Regions from separate parts of the Streptomyces sp. NPDC096205 genome, predicted to be linked through region 1. Evidence: predicted binding sites of a transcription regulator. Region 1 holds the regulator's gene; the other holds the start of a gene.
The links. The regulator HspR, encoded in region 1, represses chaperone genes until heat shock. The targets are predictions, from matches to a motif close to TTGAGNNNNNNNNNCTCAA.
Positions count from the first base shown of each region.

Region 2: a site for HspR is predicted at 3,215-3,233, ahead of lon (endopeptidase La). Genes of this name have one in related genera too.

Region 1 is NZ_JBIWFS010000003.1:507,634-516,330, reverse strand. It holds gene ACIQ6Y_RS14655 (sugar ABC transporter substrate-binding protein) at 1-175, opposite strand, end outside; gene ACIQ6Y_RS14650 (PA14 domain-containing protein) at 418-2,430, shown strand; gene ACIQ6Y_RS14645 (hypothetical protein) at 2,620-3,876, shown strand; gene ACIQ6Y_RS14640 (heat shock protein transcriptional repressor HspR) at 3,944-4,411, opposite strand; gene dnaJ (molecular chaperone DnaJ) at 4,417-5,598, opposite strand; gene grpE (nucleotide exchange factor GrpE) at 5,665-6,324, opposite strand; gene dnaK (molecular chaperone DnaK) at 6,321-8,177, opposite strand; gene ACIQ6Y_RS14620 (MraY family glycosyltransferase) at 8,272-8,697, opposite strand, start outside.
Region 2 is NZ_JBIWFS010000007.1:118,829-127,525, reverse strand. It holds gene ACIQ6Y_RS25430 (ATP-binding protein) at 1-310, opposite strand, end outside; gene ACIQ6Y_RS25425 (response regulator transcription factor) at 307-1,050, opposite strand; gene ACIQ6Y_RS25420 (spermidine synthase) at 1,164-1,841, opposite strand; gene ACIQ6Y_RS25415 (GNAT family N-acetyltransferase) at 2,424-3,080, opposite strand; gene lon (endopeptidase La) at 3,256-5,679, shown strand; gene ACIQ6Y_RS25405 (lysozyme) at 5,773-6,591, opposite strand; gene ACIQ6Y_RS25400 (MarR family winged helix-turn-helix transcriptional regulator) at 6,822-7,313, shown strand; gene ACIQ6Y_RS25395 (protein phosphatase 2C domain-containing protein) at 7,323-8,111, opposite strand; gene ACIQ6Y_RS25390 (nitrate- and nitrite sensing domain-containing protein) at 8,481-8,697, shown strand, end outside.

The DNA.
Region 1 (8,697 bases):
AGTCGAACTTCTCGTACCGGGAGTTCTTCTTCTCCGGCAGCAGCAGGCCCACCGTGATGTCGTTGCCCTTCGTCGGGCTCGCGCCACCGCCGTCCCCCGTGGCTCCGAGCACGCCGCAGCCGGCGAGGGAGAGGGTCAGCGTGGACGCGACCACGGATATGGCGATACGACGCATTCGGGGGCTCACTTCATTGCGTTGCGGACATGGGCGCTACATCACGCCCAGGTGACTGAAAAGACAACGCGGCACGGCACTGCAGCGTCAAGGCTTATCACTTAACGAGATGACAACATCACATTCCGTTCAGTACGTGAAGACACAGCGAAACACCTGCACAACCGGTCACAACTCCCCTGCACAACCAATCCCTTTCTCCACGAGTCGTGATCACGACAGCTGTTCTGAGAGAGGACCCCATGTACCGACCCAGACGCTCCACCGCCGCCGCCGCGACCGCGGTGGTGCTGGCCACCACCGGCGGTCTCCTGGCCGTCGTCGCCGCGCCCGCCTCCGCCTCCACCGGCTGCGCCGCGCCGGAGTTCACCCGGGAGGTCTTCGCGAACACCGCCTTCTCCGGCACCCCGCAGAGCACCGACTGCGACGACGCTGTCGACGAGGACTGGGGCCGGGGCGCCCCGGCGGGCCTACGGCACAACCACTTCGGCGTCCGCTGGACCCTGACCCGCGACTTCGGCTCCGGCGGCCCCTTCGCCCTCACCGCCTCCGGCCAGGACGGCATCCGCGTCTACCTCGACGGCGAGCGCCGGATCGACCTGTGGAAGGACAGCCGCTCCACCGTCTCCGGCACGCTCGACCTGAACGTCCCCGCGGGCGAGCACACCCTGCGCGTCGACTACGTCAACTGGACCGGCCCCGCCAGCGTCAAGTTCGCCTACACCCCGGCGACTTCGCCGGGCACCGACCGGGTCACCCCGCTCGCGCCGACCGGGACGGTCACGTCGTACGACGAGACGTCGGGCCGCGCCGGACTGACCTGGGCGCCGAACCGGGAGATGGACCTCGCCGGCTACCGCGTCTACCGGCGCGACCCGGGCGCGGCCGAGGCCGCCCTGGTCAGCGGCCCCGCCCTGCTGACCGAGACGTCCTTCGCCGAGGTACTTCCGGCCACGGGAGCCTCGTACGCCTATGAGGTGCGGGCCGTGGACCGGGCCGGCAACGAGTCGGCGGGCAGCGCCGCCGCGGCCGTCACCACCGCCGACCGGACCGCCCCGCACCTGACGGCTCCGAGCGCCGGCCACGACAACTGGACGGGCGTCGACCTGGAGTGGGGCAGCGACCCGGACGCCGTGTCGTACGGCGTGGAGCGGGCCTCCTCCCCCACCGGCGCGTTCACCAGGATCGCCACGGTCGGCACGCCCGCCTACCGCGACGCGACGGCGCCCTACGGCGAGACCTCGTACTACCGCGTCACCGCCGCCGACGCCGCCGGGAACACCGCCACCTCCCCGGTGCTGGAGTTCAGCCGCCCGCTCGCCGTGCCGCACCTGGACGGCGTACGCAGCGCCGCCGGCGGCATCGAGGTCTCCTGGACCTCGCCCGCGAACGGCCCCGAGGCGTTCCGTGTCTACCGCTGGGCCGGCTCCGGCACGCCCGAGCCGGTCACCTGCGCGCCCGCCCGCATCAGCGTCCCGGACGACCCGCACCCGCGGTACGCCTGCACCGACACCACCGCCGAGGTCGGCACGGCGTACTCCTACCGCGTCCACACGGTCGACGCCCAGGGCCGTGAGTCCGAGGCCTCGCAGACGGGCAGCGCCACCCGCGCCGACGCCACCCCGCCGCCCGCCGTGACCGGCCTCGCCCTCACGGGCACCGAGTACGGCACGGTCCTGCGCTGGGACGCGAGCCCCGCCGCCGACCTCGCCGCGTACGACGTCTACCGGGTCCTGCAGGAGTACCCCGGCATGCCCCCGGCCGGCACGCCCGAGCGCATCGCCACCGTCGCCCCGGGCACCACCGAGTACGCCGACGTCCAGGTCGTCGACGACGAGTCCTGGACGTACTACGTCGACGCGGTGGACGTGGACGGCAACTCCCTGGCTGCACAGGGGAATTGGGCCGCGGTCGCCCATGAGGAGATCAACGAGTACTACCTATACCCGACCTGGAACCCGCCGTACACCTACGACTGGACCCTGACCGCCACGGCGAACGCCTCCGGCCAGGCCGAGCTGGCCTGGTCCTGCTCCGGCACCTGCGAGTCCACCGGCTTCAACGTCCGCCGCTGGGACCGCACCACGGAGGACTGGGTCCTGCTGACGCCGCAGCCCCTTCCGGCGGGCGCCGCGACCTGGACCGACCCGGCGTCACCGCGCGGCACCACCGGCCACTACGTCGTCTCGGCCGTGACCGCCGACGGCACGGAGACCTTCTCCCGATACACGTCCGTGGCGACGCCGCCCGCCTGACCTGTGGAATCGGGGCTTCCGGCGCTGTTGCGAAGCAGTGACGAACCACCGATGGATCAAGGATGAAGCAGGGGTGAAGATAGGTGCACCGCAGGCCGCCGGGGGGACTCGGAGACATCCGAGAGCCGGTCGCAGGCGGGGCACCTCTCTCCTCTCTGCCTCTTTTTTCGTTCCTTGGGGGACTCCACCATGTCCGCTCGTCTCGCCGCCGCCATCCTCGTCGCCTCCGTCGCCGGTTCCGCCTTCCTCCCGGCGACCGCGATCGCCGCCGAGGGGACGAGCACCAAGCCGCTGACGATGACGCTCGGCGCGCCCGTCCCGGACAGCACCGTCAAGCGCGGTGGCGAGACCCGGACGATGACCCTCACGGTCACCAACTCCTCCGACACGGCGCAGGACTTCCAGGCCGCGCTGAACGGCGAGGCCGACGGCCCCAGCCCGATGCTGAACGACTCGGTCGTCTTCGACGTCGCCGCGCTCGACGCCCCGGCCACCAAGTCCCGGGTGGGCCGTCAGGACGGCCAGTGGCAGGGCCTGTTCTTCCCGGCCTCCGGGGACGCCTTCGGCGCCTTCTCCGTCCCGGCCCACGAGGAGTTCACCTGGAAGGTGACCTTCGGTCTCGGCGCCAAGTACCCCACCAACGACGGCGACTTCACGCTCACCGCGCAGAGCCTGCGCAGCAACGTCACCGCCGACCCGGCCCGCAACACCGTGGTGTTCAAGACGGACCCGGCGATCAAGCCCGGCACGATCGACGTGCGGCTGGACCCGACGGCCGGTGTCCGGCTGCACCCGGGTGAGCGCGCCCCGATGTCGCTGACCACCCGCACCACCGGTCCGGGCGAGTTCCCCGACGACATCGACCGCAGCCTGGTGGTCGACGCCCTGCCGGGCATGGACTTCGCCCTGGAGGCCGAGATCGACGGCAAGGCCGTGCAGATGCTGGAGTCCAGCCCGAACCACTTCGAGCTGCCCCCGCTCGCGAAGGGCTTCAACACCGGCGGGGACACCGACTCCCTGAAGCTGTTCCTCTCGCTGGACGAGGACTCCGAGGTCGAGAAGGAGACCTGGGTGCGGCTGCACGCGCTGCACTTCATGGAGGGTGAGCTGTTCCTCGACTCCCTGGCCGACGCCAAGGTCCTGCCCGCCCAGGCCGCCACCGGCTCGCCGTCCGCGACGCCGTCCACGCAGCCGTCGGCCACCCCGTCCGCCACTCCTTCGGCGTCCGCCTCCGCCGGCTCCACCGCGACCCCGGCCGCCTCCGCGTCCACCACCGCCGCGGCCGGCACGAGCGGCGGCACCTCCGGCTCCGCGACCGCCTCCGGCTCACTCGCCTCCACCGGCTCCGGTGCCGGCCTGTACGCCACCGTCGCGGGCGTCCTGCTCGCCGTCGGCTTCGGTGTCGCCGCGCTCGGCAAGCGCCGCCGCCGCGCCACCGCCGTCTGACCGCCCACATGGGAAGGGCCCGGAGGTTCACTCGAACCTCCGGGCCCTTCCCGTATGTCGGGGAACGTCAGTCCCCCGGCTGCCGCTTCGGCCGCCACACCACCAGCGCGCTGGTCTGCTGCACCTCCTGGTACGGCACCAGATCGCGCCGGTACGACGCGTGCACCGCGGCCTCGCGCTGGCGCATGGCCGCCGCCGCCCCGTCGAGGGCGTCCTGCATTTCGGCGACCCGGGCCTGGAGCGCGGCGACCTGGTTCTCCAGTTCGATGATCCGCTTGATGCCGGCCAGGTTGATGCCCTCGTCCTGCGACAGCTGCTGCACCTGGCGGAGCAGCTCGATGTCACGGGCCGAGTAGCGGCGGCCCCGCCCGGCCGTGCGGTCCGGGGAGACCAGGCCGAGGCGGTCGTACTGGCGCAGCGTCTGCGGGTGCAGGCCAGACAGCTGAGCCGCCACCGAGATGACGTAGACCGGGGTCTCGTCGGTCAACTCATAGGGTGAGAAACCCCCGCGGGGGCGGGGACGACGGCCGTCCATCCGACTCAGGCTCCCTTCGCGGCCTCGAACAGCTCCGCCCGCGGGTCGACCTCGCCCGCGGTCGCCTCGCGATACGCCTGGAGCGCGTCACGAGCCTTCTCCGACAACTCCGCCGGGACACTCACCTCGACGGTGATCAGCAGGTCGCCGCGGGTGCCGTCCTTGCGGACCGCGCCCTTGCCGCGGGCCCGCATGGTGCGGCCGTTGGGCGTGCCCGGCGGCAGCTTCAGGGTGACGGCCGGGCCGCCCAGGGTGGGCACCCGGACCTCGCCGCCGAGAGCCGCCTCGGGATACGTCACCGGCACGGTCACGGTCAGGTTGTCGCCCTTGCGGCCGAAGACGGGGTGCTCGCCGACATGGACGACGACATAGAGGTCGCCGGCCGGGCCGCCGCGCTCCCCGGGCGCGCCCTTGCCGCGCAGCCGGATCCGCTGGCCGTCGGAGACTCCGGCGGGGATGCGGACCTGCATGGTGCGCGAGGACTTGGCGCGGCCGCTGCCCATGCACACGTCGCAGGGGTTCTCCGCGATCAGACCGCGGCCCTTGCAGTCGGGGCAGGGGTCGGTGAGGGAGAAGCCGCCGCCCGAGCCCCTGGCCACCTGGCCGGTGCCGACGCAGGTCGGGCACACGCGCGGCGTGCCGTTCTTGTCGCCGGTGCCGGAGCAGGCCTTGCAGGGGGCCTGGGAGGACATCCGCAGCGGGACGGTCGCGCCCTCGATGGCCTCGGTGAAGCTCAGCGTGACCTCGGACTCGATGTCCTGGCCGCGCTTGGGCTGGGTGCGGGTGCCGGCGGCACCGCCCCGGTTGAACAGTCCCCCGAGGACGTCGCCGAAGCCACCGCCGAAGCCGCCGGCTCCTCCTCCGCCCTGGGCGCCGCCTCCGAAGAGGTCGCCCAGGTCGAAGTTGAACGAGCCGGCGCCCGCGCCCGGTCCGGGGCGGAAGCCGCCGTTGCCGAACAGCGCGCGGGCGTCGTCGTACTCCTTGCGCTTCTTGGGGTCGCCGAGGACGTCGTTCGCCTCGGAGATCTCCTTGAACCGCTCCTCGGCCTTGGCGTTGCCCTTGTTGGCGTCCGGGTGGAACTCGCGGGCGAGCTTGCGGTACGCCTTCTTGATCTCGGCCTCGGTGGCGTCCTTGGGGACGCCGAGGACCTTGTAGTAGTCCTTCTCGATGAAGTCCTTGGTGCTCATCCCCGACGTCCCTCCTTTCCGGTCACTTGGGATCCGGTCCCATGGGATCCGGTCCCACGGGATTCGTCAGCCCTCTTCAGAGCTGTCGTCCTTCTCGTCGCCGGCCGGCTTCTCGTCGGCCCCTTCGGCCTTGACCGTCTGCGCGCCCGGTTGCGGCTCGGCGACCGCCACCCGCGCGGGGCGGATGGTGCGCTCTCCGATGCGATACCCCGGCTGGAGGATCGCGACGCAGGTCGTCTCCGTGACGTCCGGCGCGTAGGAGTGCATCAGGGCCTCGTGGATCGTCGGGTCGAAGGGCTCGCCCTCCTTGCCGAACTGCTGCAGGCCCATCTTCGCGGCGACGGTCTCCAGCGACTCCGCGACGGACTTGAAGCCGCCGACGAGCTCGCCGTGCTCCCGCGCGCGGCCGATGTCGTCGAGTGTCGGCAGGAGCTCGGTCAGGAGGTTCGCGATGGCGATCTCCTTGACCGCGATCCGGTCACGCTCGACGCGGCGGCGGTAGTTCTGGTACTCGGCCTGGAGCCGCTGGAGGTCCGCGGTGCGCTCACCGAGCGCCGTGCGGACCTGGTCCAGCTGGGCGACCAGACCGGCGTCTGCTGCTCCGTCCCCGGCCGGGGCCGCCCCCTCCTCCGGAGAGGGGGAGGCGGCCTTCGGCTCGGCGTCGTCAGGGGTGGCGCCGGAGGGGACGTCGGGCTTCTCCTCGAAGCCCGGGGTCTCCTCCGTCACGCGGCACCGTCCTTGCGCTCGTCGTCGACGATCTCGGCGTCGACGACATCGTCGTCGGCCTTGGGCTGCTCGGCGCCGGGCGCGTCACCCGCGGCCTGCGCGGCCTGGGCGTCGGCGTACAGGGCCTGGCCCAGCTTCTGGGAGACGGCCGCGACCTTCTCCGTGGCGGTGCGGATCTCGGCCGTGTTGTCACCTGCGGCGGACTCGCCCTTGAGGGTCTCCTTCAGCTCGGAGAGCGCCTCCTCGACCTCGGCCTTGACGTCGCCCGGGACCTTGTCCTCGTTGTCCTTGAGGAACTTCTCGGTCTGGTAGACGAGCTGCTCGCCCTGGTTGCGGGTCTCGGCGGCCTCGCGACGCTTGTGGTCCTCCTCCGCGTAGCGCTCGGCCTCCTCGCGCATGCGGTCGACCTCGTCCTTCGGCAGCGAGGAGCCGCCGGTGACGGTCATCTTCTGCTCCTTGCCCGTGCCCAGGTCCTTCGCGGTCACGTGCATGATGCCGTTGGCGTCGATGTCGAAGGAGACCTCGATCTGCGGGACGCCGCGCGGCGCCGGGGGCAGACCGGTCAGCTCGAACATGCCGAGCTTCTTGTTGTACGCCGCGATCTCGCGCTCGCCCTGGTAGACCTGGATCTGCACCGACGGCTGGTTGTCCTCGGCCGTCGTGAAGATCTCGGACCGCTTGGTCGGGATCGTGGTGTTGCGCTCGATGAGCTTGGTCATGATGCCGCCCTTGGTCTCGATACCGAGGGACAGCGGGGTCACGTCGAGGAGCAGGACGTCCTTGACCTCACCCTTGAGGACACCGGCCTGGAGCGAGGCGCCGATGGCGACGACCTCGTCCGGGTTCACACCCTTGTTGGCCTCCTTGCCGCCGGTCAGCTCCTTGACGAGCTCGGCGACGGCGGGCATACGGGTGGAGCCGCCGACGAGGACGACGTGGTCGATCTCGCCGAGGGCGATGCCGGCGTCCTTGATGACGTTGTGGAACGGCGTCTTGCAGCGCTCCAGCAGGTCCGCGGTCAGCTGCTGGAACTGGGCGCGGGTGAGCTTCTCGTCGAGGTGCAGGGGGCCCTCGGCGGAGGCGGTGATGTAGGGCAGGTTGATCGAGGTCTCGGTGGAGGAGGACAGCTCGATCTTGGCCTTCTCGGCGGCCTCGCGGAGGCGCTGCAGGGCCATCTTGTCCTTGGACAGGTCCACGCCGTGGCCGGACTGGAACTGCTTGACCAGGTAGTCGACGACGCGCTGGTCCCAGTCGTCACCACCGAGGTGGTTGTCGCCGTTGGTGGCCTTCACCTCGACGACGCCGTCGCCGATCTCCAGCAGGGACACGTCGAAGGTGCCGCCACCGAGGTCGAAGACGAGGATCGTCTGGTCGTCCTTGTCGAGGCCGTACGCCAGCGCCGCGGCGGTCGGCTCGTTGACGATGCGCAGGACGTTCAGGCCCGCGATCTCGCCGGCCTCCTTCGTCGCCTGACGCTCGGAGTCGTTGAAGTACGCCGGGACGGTGATGACCGCGTCGGTCACCTTCTCGCCCAGGTAGGCCTCGGCGTCGCGCTTCAGCTTCTGGAGGATGAAGGCGGAGATCTGCTGCGGGTTGAAGGGCTTCCCGTCGAGCTCGATCTTCCAGTCGGTGCCCATGTGACGCTTCACCGAACGGATGGTCCGGTCCACGTTGGTCACCGCCTGGCGCTTGGCGACCTCACCGACCAGCACCTCGCCGTTCTTGGCGAAGGCGACGACGGACGGCGTGGTCCTGGCACCCTCGGCGTTGGTGATGACGGTGGGCTCGCCGCCTTCGAGAACGCTGACGACGGAGTTAGTCGTGCCCAGGTCGATGCCGACCGCACGTGCCATGGTTGATTCCTCCAGCTGACTTGAGTGGAACGGACTCAAGTGTGCATGACCCGTCCCGCCCGGTCAACAGACCTGAGCCGAGCGGACTCAACTCTTATCCGTTCCTTACGCGCAACTGGCCTGTGACCTGCGGCGATGCCCGCCGATGTGACGCGGAAGACGTCAGCACAAGCAGTGCGAGTACGACGCCCAGCACCCCGCCGGCCACCCAGAACAGGGCCGTCGCCCCCAGGGAGCCGGTGTGCACGAGGACCCCGACGGAGACGCTCACGGCGGCCGAGGTGCCCAGCACGACGCTCACCCCGCGCGGGGCGAGTCCGAGCCTGCGCAGCCGGTGCGCGAGATGGTCGGGGCCGCCGCGCAGCAGGGCCCGGCCGGCCAGCCGTCGCGCCGCCACCACCAGCAGCAGGTCCGCGACGGCCGGGGTGCCGAGGGCGAGCAGCACCCCGGCGGAGACGGCCGGATCATGCCCCGCGCGCGTGAGGACGGCCGCCCCGCCGAGCAGGAACCCGGCGAACAG
Region 2 (8,697 bases), on a different contig from region 1:
CCCGGCGGTTCTCACGCACCCGGCGCGTGTAGTCGCCGTACGAGATCGAGCGCGCCACCAGATTCATCTCGTCCAGCGGCGACGTCAGCGAGTGCGCCACGAACTGCGTGATCAGCAGCGTGGCGATCATCGAGAAGACGGTGATGAAACGCAGCTCCGTCTTCGTGTGCACCGCGATCACCGAGAGGCCGGTGGTGATCAGCACCGAGATGACGACCAGCGCGCCCAGCTTGGTCTTGATCGAGAACGGGCGTACGCCGCCCCAGGGCTCCCCGGGGCTCCTCCGTGCGGCTCTCCGCCCGTCGCTCATGGCGTCGGCGTCTCCAGCGCGTAGCCCACGCCGTGCACCGTACGGATCCGCTCCGCGCCGATCTTCCGGCGCAGCGCCTTGATGTGGCTGTCGACGGTCCGGGTGCCCGAGGCGTCCGCCCAGTCCCACACCTCGGCGAGGAGCTGCTCGCGGGAGAGCACCGCGCGCGGCGTGTTCGCCAGGCAGACCAGGAGGTCGAACTCGGTCGGCGTCAGATGGACGTCCTCGCTGCGGACGCGTACCCGGCGCTGCGCGTGGTCGATCTCCAGCTCGCCGAGTCGGAGGATGCCGCTGCGGGGCGTCGTCGCCGCCAGTGCGGCGCGCTCGACTCTGCGCAGCAGGACGTGCACGCGCGCCGCCAGCTCGCGCATCGAGAACGGCTTCGTCATGTAGTCGTCCGCGCCGACGCCCAGGCCGACCAGCATGTCCGTCTCGTCGTCACGCGCCGTGAGCATCAGCACCGGCACCGGGCGCTGGGCCTGCACGCGGCGGCAGACCTCCAGGCCGTCGAAGCCGGGCAGCATGATGTCGAGGATCAGCAGGTCCGGCTGCCAGGCCTCGGCCGTGTCGACCGCGGCCGGTCCGTCGCCTGCGGTTTGCACCAGAAATCCCTCGGCGCGCAGGCGGGCCGCGATGGCGTCGACGATCGTCGCGTCGTCCTCGACCACCAGCACCCGGCGCTGCGCGCCCGGTGAGGTCGTCGCCGTGCCGTTGTTGTGGGAGGTGTGTGTCTGCTCCATCGCCCGCCCCTGAAGTGTGCTTTCCGGAATCAGTGGGGTGATCCCATGTCTGCGATTGACGCTTGAATGATCGGCGTCAGGGAAGCAGCGTACGGGGAGTCACCACGGCATTGCTATTCAGGTCGGATGCCGAGGTGCACGACGTCCGGAACGCCCCGGGCAACGGGGATCTCTTCGGTACGCACACGTTGGAATCCGGCATTCCACAAGGTTTCTTCAAAACCCGGGGAGGGCTGGGCGGACCATACGGCGAGTACCCCGCCGGGTCTCAACGCCCTTGCGCAGCTTGCCAGTCCGGGGGGTGAGTAGAGGCTGTCGTTGCCCTCCGAGACGGTCCAGTCGGGGCCGTTGTCGATGTCGAGGCAGAGGGCGTCGTACGTGGCGTATGTCTCATTGACGTGTGTGAGGAGATCGGCCTCGACGATCCGGGTGCGGGGATCTTTCAGTGCCTCGTCGGAAAGTTCCGTGAGGGGGCCGTCCCGATGCCAGTCGATGACGGCGCGCTCCCGCTCGACCACGGTGATGCGTCCCCAGCGGGGGTTCGCTGTGGCGTGTGCGAGCGAGAAGCCGACGCCCAGGCCGCCGACCAGCAGGTGAGGGCGGGGTCTGTCGTCGAGGGCGTCCAGTGCGGCGTCGACGAGCAGGCGCTCCGAGCGTCCGTCCGAGGTGTCCATCAGGAAGCAGCCGTTGGCGATGATCTGCAGCAAATTTCCGTGCCGGCGCAGGACGATCTCACCGTACGGGCCCTCGCGACGGTCCAGGACTTCGGGGATGTCGTAGGAGGTGGCCATCCGGCCATCCTGGCACTTTCCTGACGGGGTGTCGGGGGAATTGGGGCCGGCTCAGGCTTTGGTGGCTTCGACCACCGGATGCCTGCGGCGGCCTGCGCGGCTTCGGTGGGGGCTGATGTAGCGCATTCGGTTCGGTTGTGGGCCGGGGCCGGGCCGGGGGGTTGTCCGTCCTCGGTCCGGCGATCTGGTCGGCTACAGGGGTCGAACTGGGTTTCCGCCGGCCGCTGCGGGCGGACAACCCCCCGTCCCGTCCCCTCCCCGCCGTACGCGACTGACCGCATTGCCCACCGCCCGTGGTGGCTTACGGCCGTACGCGGCTGACGGTGGCGTCCTTAAGGGGCGCGGGGAACTGCGCGACCAGCCGACGACGGCCCGCGGTCGCATACGGCGGGAACGGCCCACGTCCTTTAGGGGCGCGGGGAACTGCGCGACCAGCCCACGGCGGCCCGCGGTCGCATACGGCGGGAACGGCCCACGTCCTTTAGGGGCGCGGGGAACTGCGCGACCGGCCCACGACGGCCCGCGGTCGCATACGGCGGGAAGGGGGCAGGTGGGATGGCGGTCGGGGCGCGGGGCCCCGGGTCAGTGGGGTCCCTCGCTGCCCAGGTGCTTCGCGCTGGTCAGGAGGGCCTCCACGCGCCAGCCCAGTGACTCGTACAGGCCGCGCCCAGCGGGTGTGCCGGCCAGTACGGCGGTGTGGGCACCCTGGGTGGCGGCGGCGTGGTGGAGGGTGCGCATGATCACGGAGCCGAGGCCCCTGCGGCGGTGGTGGGGGGCCGTTTCGATCTGGTCGGCCACGGCGGTGGGGCCGGTCACCGCGATCTGGCCGCGGGCGGCGAGGGAGCCGTCCTCGGCGGTGAGCATCACGCGGGTCACCCCGGCCCTCGTCCAGGAGGTGAGGCGGTAGCCGGAGGGGGTGTCGGGGGCGGCCGTCGAGGTGAGGGGGAGGGACATCAGGTAGCCGGTCTCGGGGTCGATCCACCAGTTGCCGCGCAGCCAGCCCGCCGTGTCGGCCGGGTCGCGGAAGATCTTCAGCCAGACGCCCTCACCGGTCACCGAGTCGGCCACCTTGCGGACGACCGTCTCCTCGACGTCGTCGCCGACCGCCCCGAGGACGTGCCGGGTGACCTCCTTCAGCTGGCCCGAGTCGATCGTCCAGCCCCAGGGCTCGGCGTACGGCTCCGCCGCCCCGCGCGAGACGACCCAGCCGTCGATCCAGGCCCGTACGAACTCGTTCATGTCCCGCCCCCGTAATAGGTGATGATGCGTAGTGGCTATTACCTGGGCCTACCGTAGGTGGGGCGCCGGTCGTCCGGCAGAGGTGATCGCTCAGAGCGAACAGCGGGTCGGGAACATCCCGGGGCTCACATGCATTGAGTCGGCATAGCTCAACTTGACTGCCGAAGGGGAGATCATGGCTGCTGAGTCCACGGCGTTCACACCGCTGGCCCTGCCTGTGCTGCCGCTCGACGACGAGGTCGTGCTGCCCGGGATGGTGGTTCCGCTGGACCTCAACGACACGGACGTACGGGCCGCGGTGGAGGCCGCCCAGGCCGCCGCCCGCACGGAGCCCGGCAAGCCCAGGGTGCTCCTGGTGCCGCGCATCGACGGGACGTACGCCGGCACGGGCGTCCTCGGGACCGTGGAGCAGGTCGGCCGGCTGGCCGACGGCGACCCGGGCGCGCTGATCCGCGGGCGGGGCCGAGTGAAGATCGGCGCCGGGACCACGGGGCCCGGGCGCGCACTGTGGGTCGAGGGCACCCGGATCGACGAGACGGTGCCCGAGCCGCTGCCCGGTGCCGTCGCCGAGCTGGTGAAGGAGTACAAGGCCCTCGCCACGACCTGGCTGAAGAAGCGCGGCGCCTGGCAGGTCGTCGACCGGGTGCAGGCCATCGACGACGTGTCCGCGCTGGCGGACAACTCCGGCTACTCGCCCTTCCTGACCATCGAGCAGAAGGTCGAACTGCTGGAGACCAGCGACCCGGTCGCCCGGCTGAAGCTCGCCACCCAGCAGCTGCGCGACCACCTCGCGGAGCAGGACGTCGCCGAGACCATCGCCAAGGACGTCCAGGAGGGCGTCGACAAGCAGCAGCGCGAGTTCCTGCTGCGCCGCCAGCTGGAAGCCGTACGCAAGGAGCTGCGCGAGCTCAACGGCGAGCAGGAGGGCGAGGAGTCCGACGACTACCGCGCCCGTGTCGAGGCCGCCGACCTGCCGGAGAAGGTGCGGGAGGCCGCGCTCAAGGAGGTCGACAAGCTGGAGCGGGCGTCCGATCAGTCGCCCGAGGGGTCCTGGATCCGGACCTGGCTCGACACCGTTCTGGAACTGCCGTGGAACGAGCGCACGGAGGACGCGTACGACATCCAGGGCGCCAAGGCCCTGCTCGACGCCGAGCACGCGGGCCTGGAGGACGTGAAGGAGCGCATCACCGAGTACCTGGCGGTGCGTAAGCGGCGTACCGACCGCGGGCTGGGTGTCGTCGGCGGGCGGCGCGGTGGGGCTGTGCTGGCGCTCGTCGGGCCTCCCGGTGTCGGCAAGACCTCGCTGGGGGAGTCCGTCGCCCATGCGATGGGGCGCAAGTTCGTCCGGGTCGCCCTCGGCGGTGTGCGCGACGAGGCCGAGGTGCGGGGACACCGGCGTACGTACGTCGGTGCGCTGCCGGGGCGCATCGTGCGGGCCATCAAGGAGGCCGGGTCGATGAATCCGGTCGTGCTGCTGGACGAGATCGACAAGGTGGGGTCCGACTTCCGGGGCGACCCGGCGGCGGCTCTGCTGGAGGTGCTGGACCCGGCGCAGAACCACACCTTCCGGGACCACTACCTGGAGGTGGAGCTCGATCTGTCGGACGTGGTCTTCCTGGCGACGGCGAATGTCCTGGAGGCCATCCCCGAGGCCCTGCTCGACCGGATGGAGCTGGTCCGGCTGGACGGCTACACCGAGGACGAGAAGGTCGTCATCGCCCGGGACCACCTGCTCCCGCGTCAGCTGGAGCGGGCCGGCCTGGACAAGGACGAGGTCGTCCTGGAGGAGGGCGCGCTGCGCAAGCTGGCCGGGGAGTACACCCGCGAGGCGGGCGTGCGCACGCTGGAGCGGTCCATCGCGCGGCTGCTGCGCAAGGTCGCGGCCCAGCACGAACTGGGCGAGCGGCAGCTGCCCTTCACCGTCGGTGCCGATGACCTGCGGGGTCTGATCGGGCGGCCGCACCACGTGCCCGAGTCCGCGCAGGACCCGGCCGAGCGCCGTACGGCGGTCCCGGGTGTGGCGACGGGCCTGGCGGTGACCGGGGCCGGTGGTGACGTCCTGTACGTCGAGGCGTCGCTGGCCGACCCGGAGACGGGCGCGGCCGGTCTGACCCTGACGGGCCAGCTGGGCGACGTCATGAAGGAGAGCGCCCAGATCGCGCTGAGCTTCCTGCGCAGCCACGGGGCCGAGCTGGAACTCCCCGTCGCCGACCTGAAGGACCGGGGCGTGCACATCCACTTCCCGGCCGGCGCGGTCCCGAAGGACGGCCCGAGCGCGGGCATCACGATGACGACGGCCCTGGCCTCGCTCCTGAGCGGCCGCCTGGTCCGTACGGATGTCGCGATGACCGGCGAGGTCTCCCTGACCGGACGCGTCCTGCCGATCGGCGGTGTGAAGCAGAAGCTCCTGGCCGCCCACCGCGCCGGGGTCACCACGGTGATCATCCCCAAGCGCAACGAGCCCGACCTGGACGACGTCCCGGCCGAGGTGCTCGACAAGCTGGACGTCCACGCCGTCACCGACGTCCGCCAGGTCCTGGAACTGGCCCTCACCCCGGCCACCAGCACCGCGACCCCCGAGGTTCCCGTGGCGGCGTGACGGACGCCATGGGGAGAAGAGCGAAGGCCCGGGTCCCGTGAGGGAGGCCCGGGCCTTCGCCCTGTTGTGGGGAGCGCGGAGCGGGAGCTCGGATCAGCCGAGCGCCAGCGCCTGGACGCGGTCCAGTGCGCCGTTGAACTTGTCGTGGTCACCGACCGTCGGGCCGCTCGAGGTGTACTGCCACATGGTGTAGTACGCCCATCCGGCCGGCAGCTCGCCCACCTCGGTGGCGTACCGGGCGATCCAGAGGGGGTTGTAGGAGGCGAAGCCGCCGTAGTTGCCGGTGCACTGCTTCCACCAGCTGGTGGCGGTGTAGATGACGGCGTCGCGGCCGGTGCGGGCCTTGTACTGGTTCAGGAAGTCGCGGATCCAGGTGACCATGCCGGACTGCGTCTTGCCGTAGCAGGCGGCGCCGTACGGGTTCCACTCGATGTCGAGGGCCCCGGGGAGGGTCTTGCCGTCGCGGGACCAGCCGCCGCCGTGGTCGACGAAGTAGTTGGCCTGGGTGGCGCCGCTCGTGGTGTCCGGGGTCGCGAAGTGGTACGCGCCGCGGATCATGCCGACGTTGTAGGAGCCGTTGTACTGCTGGGCGAAGTACGGGTTGGTGTAGTACGTCCCCTCGCTCGCCTTGACGTAGGCCCACCTGACGCCGCTGTTCCACAGGGTCGTCCAGGCGACGTTGCCCTGGTGGCCGCTGACGTCCACGCCCTCGGTCTGGGTGGCGTCACCGGGGACGGGCGTGCCGTCCTGGCCGTCGTGGGCGATGACGCCCATGCCCATGTGGGCGGAGCCGCGCGGCGGTACGTCGGCCGCCGAGGAGGGCGTGGTGAACAGCAGGGAGAAGGCCGCGGCGAGGGTGCCGGCGAGCGTGAGGCGCCGGCGGCGAGTGGTTCCGGGTCTGTGCACGAGCATATGACGTGCCTTTCGAAAGACTCGGTGGTGCTCGGTGGGGGGAAACGCGTGGCATGGCGTGGGCATGCCAGTATGTGCAGGGTTACGAAGCTACGCACGTAGACCTCCGTGAGGGAAGAGGGTCCGGATACCGCCGTTGGTCTACGCCTGCGAAATACTGACCGAGCTGCGGCGATGGTCGCCTTTGGCGGAAACTTTCAGGAACGGGAAACCGGAGCAGGGGTGCTGACGTGCACGAGCGCGGTAACGGTGGCGGGCGGCCGGGCGAATCCGACGCCCCGCCGAGTGGTGTGGACCAGGAATTCCTGGCCCTCGAACGCGAGCTGACCGTCTTTCTGCGGCGGGCCCGCGCCAACCAGGGCGAGATGGCCCGCGAGGTCCATCCCGACCTGGAGTCCTCCGCGTACGGCCTGCTGGTCCGGCTCGACGAGAGCGGCGGACAGCGCGCCACCGACCTCGCCGGCTACATCGGCGTCGGCAAGGCCACCATGTCCCGCCAGCTGCGCGCCCTGGAGGAGCTGGGCCTGATCGCCCGCGAGCCCGACCCCGCCGACGGCCGCGCCTGGCTGGTCCGCCTCACCGAGGAGGGCCGCACCCGCGTCGGCCGCGTCCGCGAGGCCCGCCGCGCCCGCTACGTCAGCAAGCTCGCCCACTGGGACCGCCACGAGGTGGCCGAACTCGCCCGGCTGCTCCACCAGCTCAACCGCGGCTTCGAGAAGTAGCTCCCGGCCTCACAGCTCCGCGTACACCACCGTCGCGTCGTCGTGCGTCTTGCCGCGGCCCAGATGCCTTCGCTCCTCGGCGTCCGCCCGTTCCAGTTCCCGTACGCGCTCGATCAGGGCGCGCGGGCCGAGCTTGCGTACGTACGTGAACAGGTCCGTCCAGTCGCCCTCGTGGAACTTCTCCGTCCAGCGGGTCGCCCCGTCGGTGAGGGCCGCGAGGGCGCTGACCTGTGAGCGCGCCACCGTGCCCGTGACCGCGTGGGCGGCGACAGCCGGGTCGGCGGCGGCCGTGAAGAAGCCGCCCTCCTTGTTGCGCGCGGCGGCGTCCAGCACCTCGTCGGAGACCCGCAGATGGCGCGGGACCCGGTCCAGGCGGTCGTCGAGTACGGCGGTGACGGCGCCGTCGGGGGACTCCAGCAGCAGCGCCGAGTCCGAAAGGACCAGGTACTCCAGCGTCTCCGCGTCCCAGCGCGCCAGGACCACCGTGGCCTGAGGGGTACGTGGGTGAGAAAGGTCACAGGTGTTCGCGTGGTACTCGGCGGTACGCGTGAGGGCACGGGAAAGGGCCTCGGCGAGGGAGACATCCAGGAGTGAAACGGTCAGTTCGGTCAGGGCGCCGCCCAGCCGTGCCGTGTACCAGGGGACGGAATGCAGACACCCCGTGCCGCCCTTCGGGGGCGTCACGCCGTCCAGCACGACGAGCGAACCGCCCTGTCCGCAGGCGGATGTGCCGACACTCGCGAAGTCCTCGTTGGGGCGTGTGCGGGTGCCGGGTTCGCAGACGACTTCGGTTCGCATCCGGCCAGTCTGCACGACCCCTTCACGTCCTTCGCCAAAGGCTGGCAACCGCCCGGGAATCGACGCACCGGCGCAGGTCACGCGCCTGGTTTGGGGTGGAATACCGCACTCCGGGAAGGCGTGGTGGCGAATCCTGTCAAAGCCCGTCGCCCACGTCCAACCGGCCCGCCGCACAAGGCCGTCGCACCGGCCACGGGAACTTGCCCGCCAACTCCCCTCCGATGTTCACTCCTTCGGGTGGCGGGTCTGGTGATGCGCGCCCCCTGCCGACCGGCACTGGGAGGGTCTGGAGCCGTAACCCGGTGTGCGCGCACCAGTTGCAGCGATTGACGGAGCGTCACCCGGGCCCATGGGTACACGAGTACAGGAATGCGAGCACCGGTGCAGAAGATGCGGCCTCGGCGCACAGGCAGGCAGACGGCTCCCACGGGGAGCCCGGAGCAGCAGCCCGGCACCCCGGCCGGCAAGGGGCGGCCCACCCATGTGCGCAACCGGCTCATCGTCGCGTGTGCCGTCGTGGCGGCCGCCGTCGCCGGCGCGGGCGCACCCTCGGTGCTCGCCGCGTCCGGGCAGCTGAAGGACACCC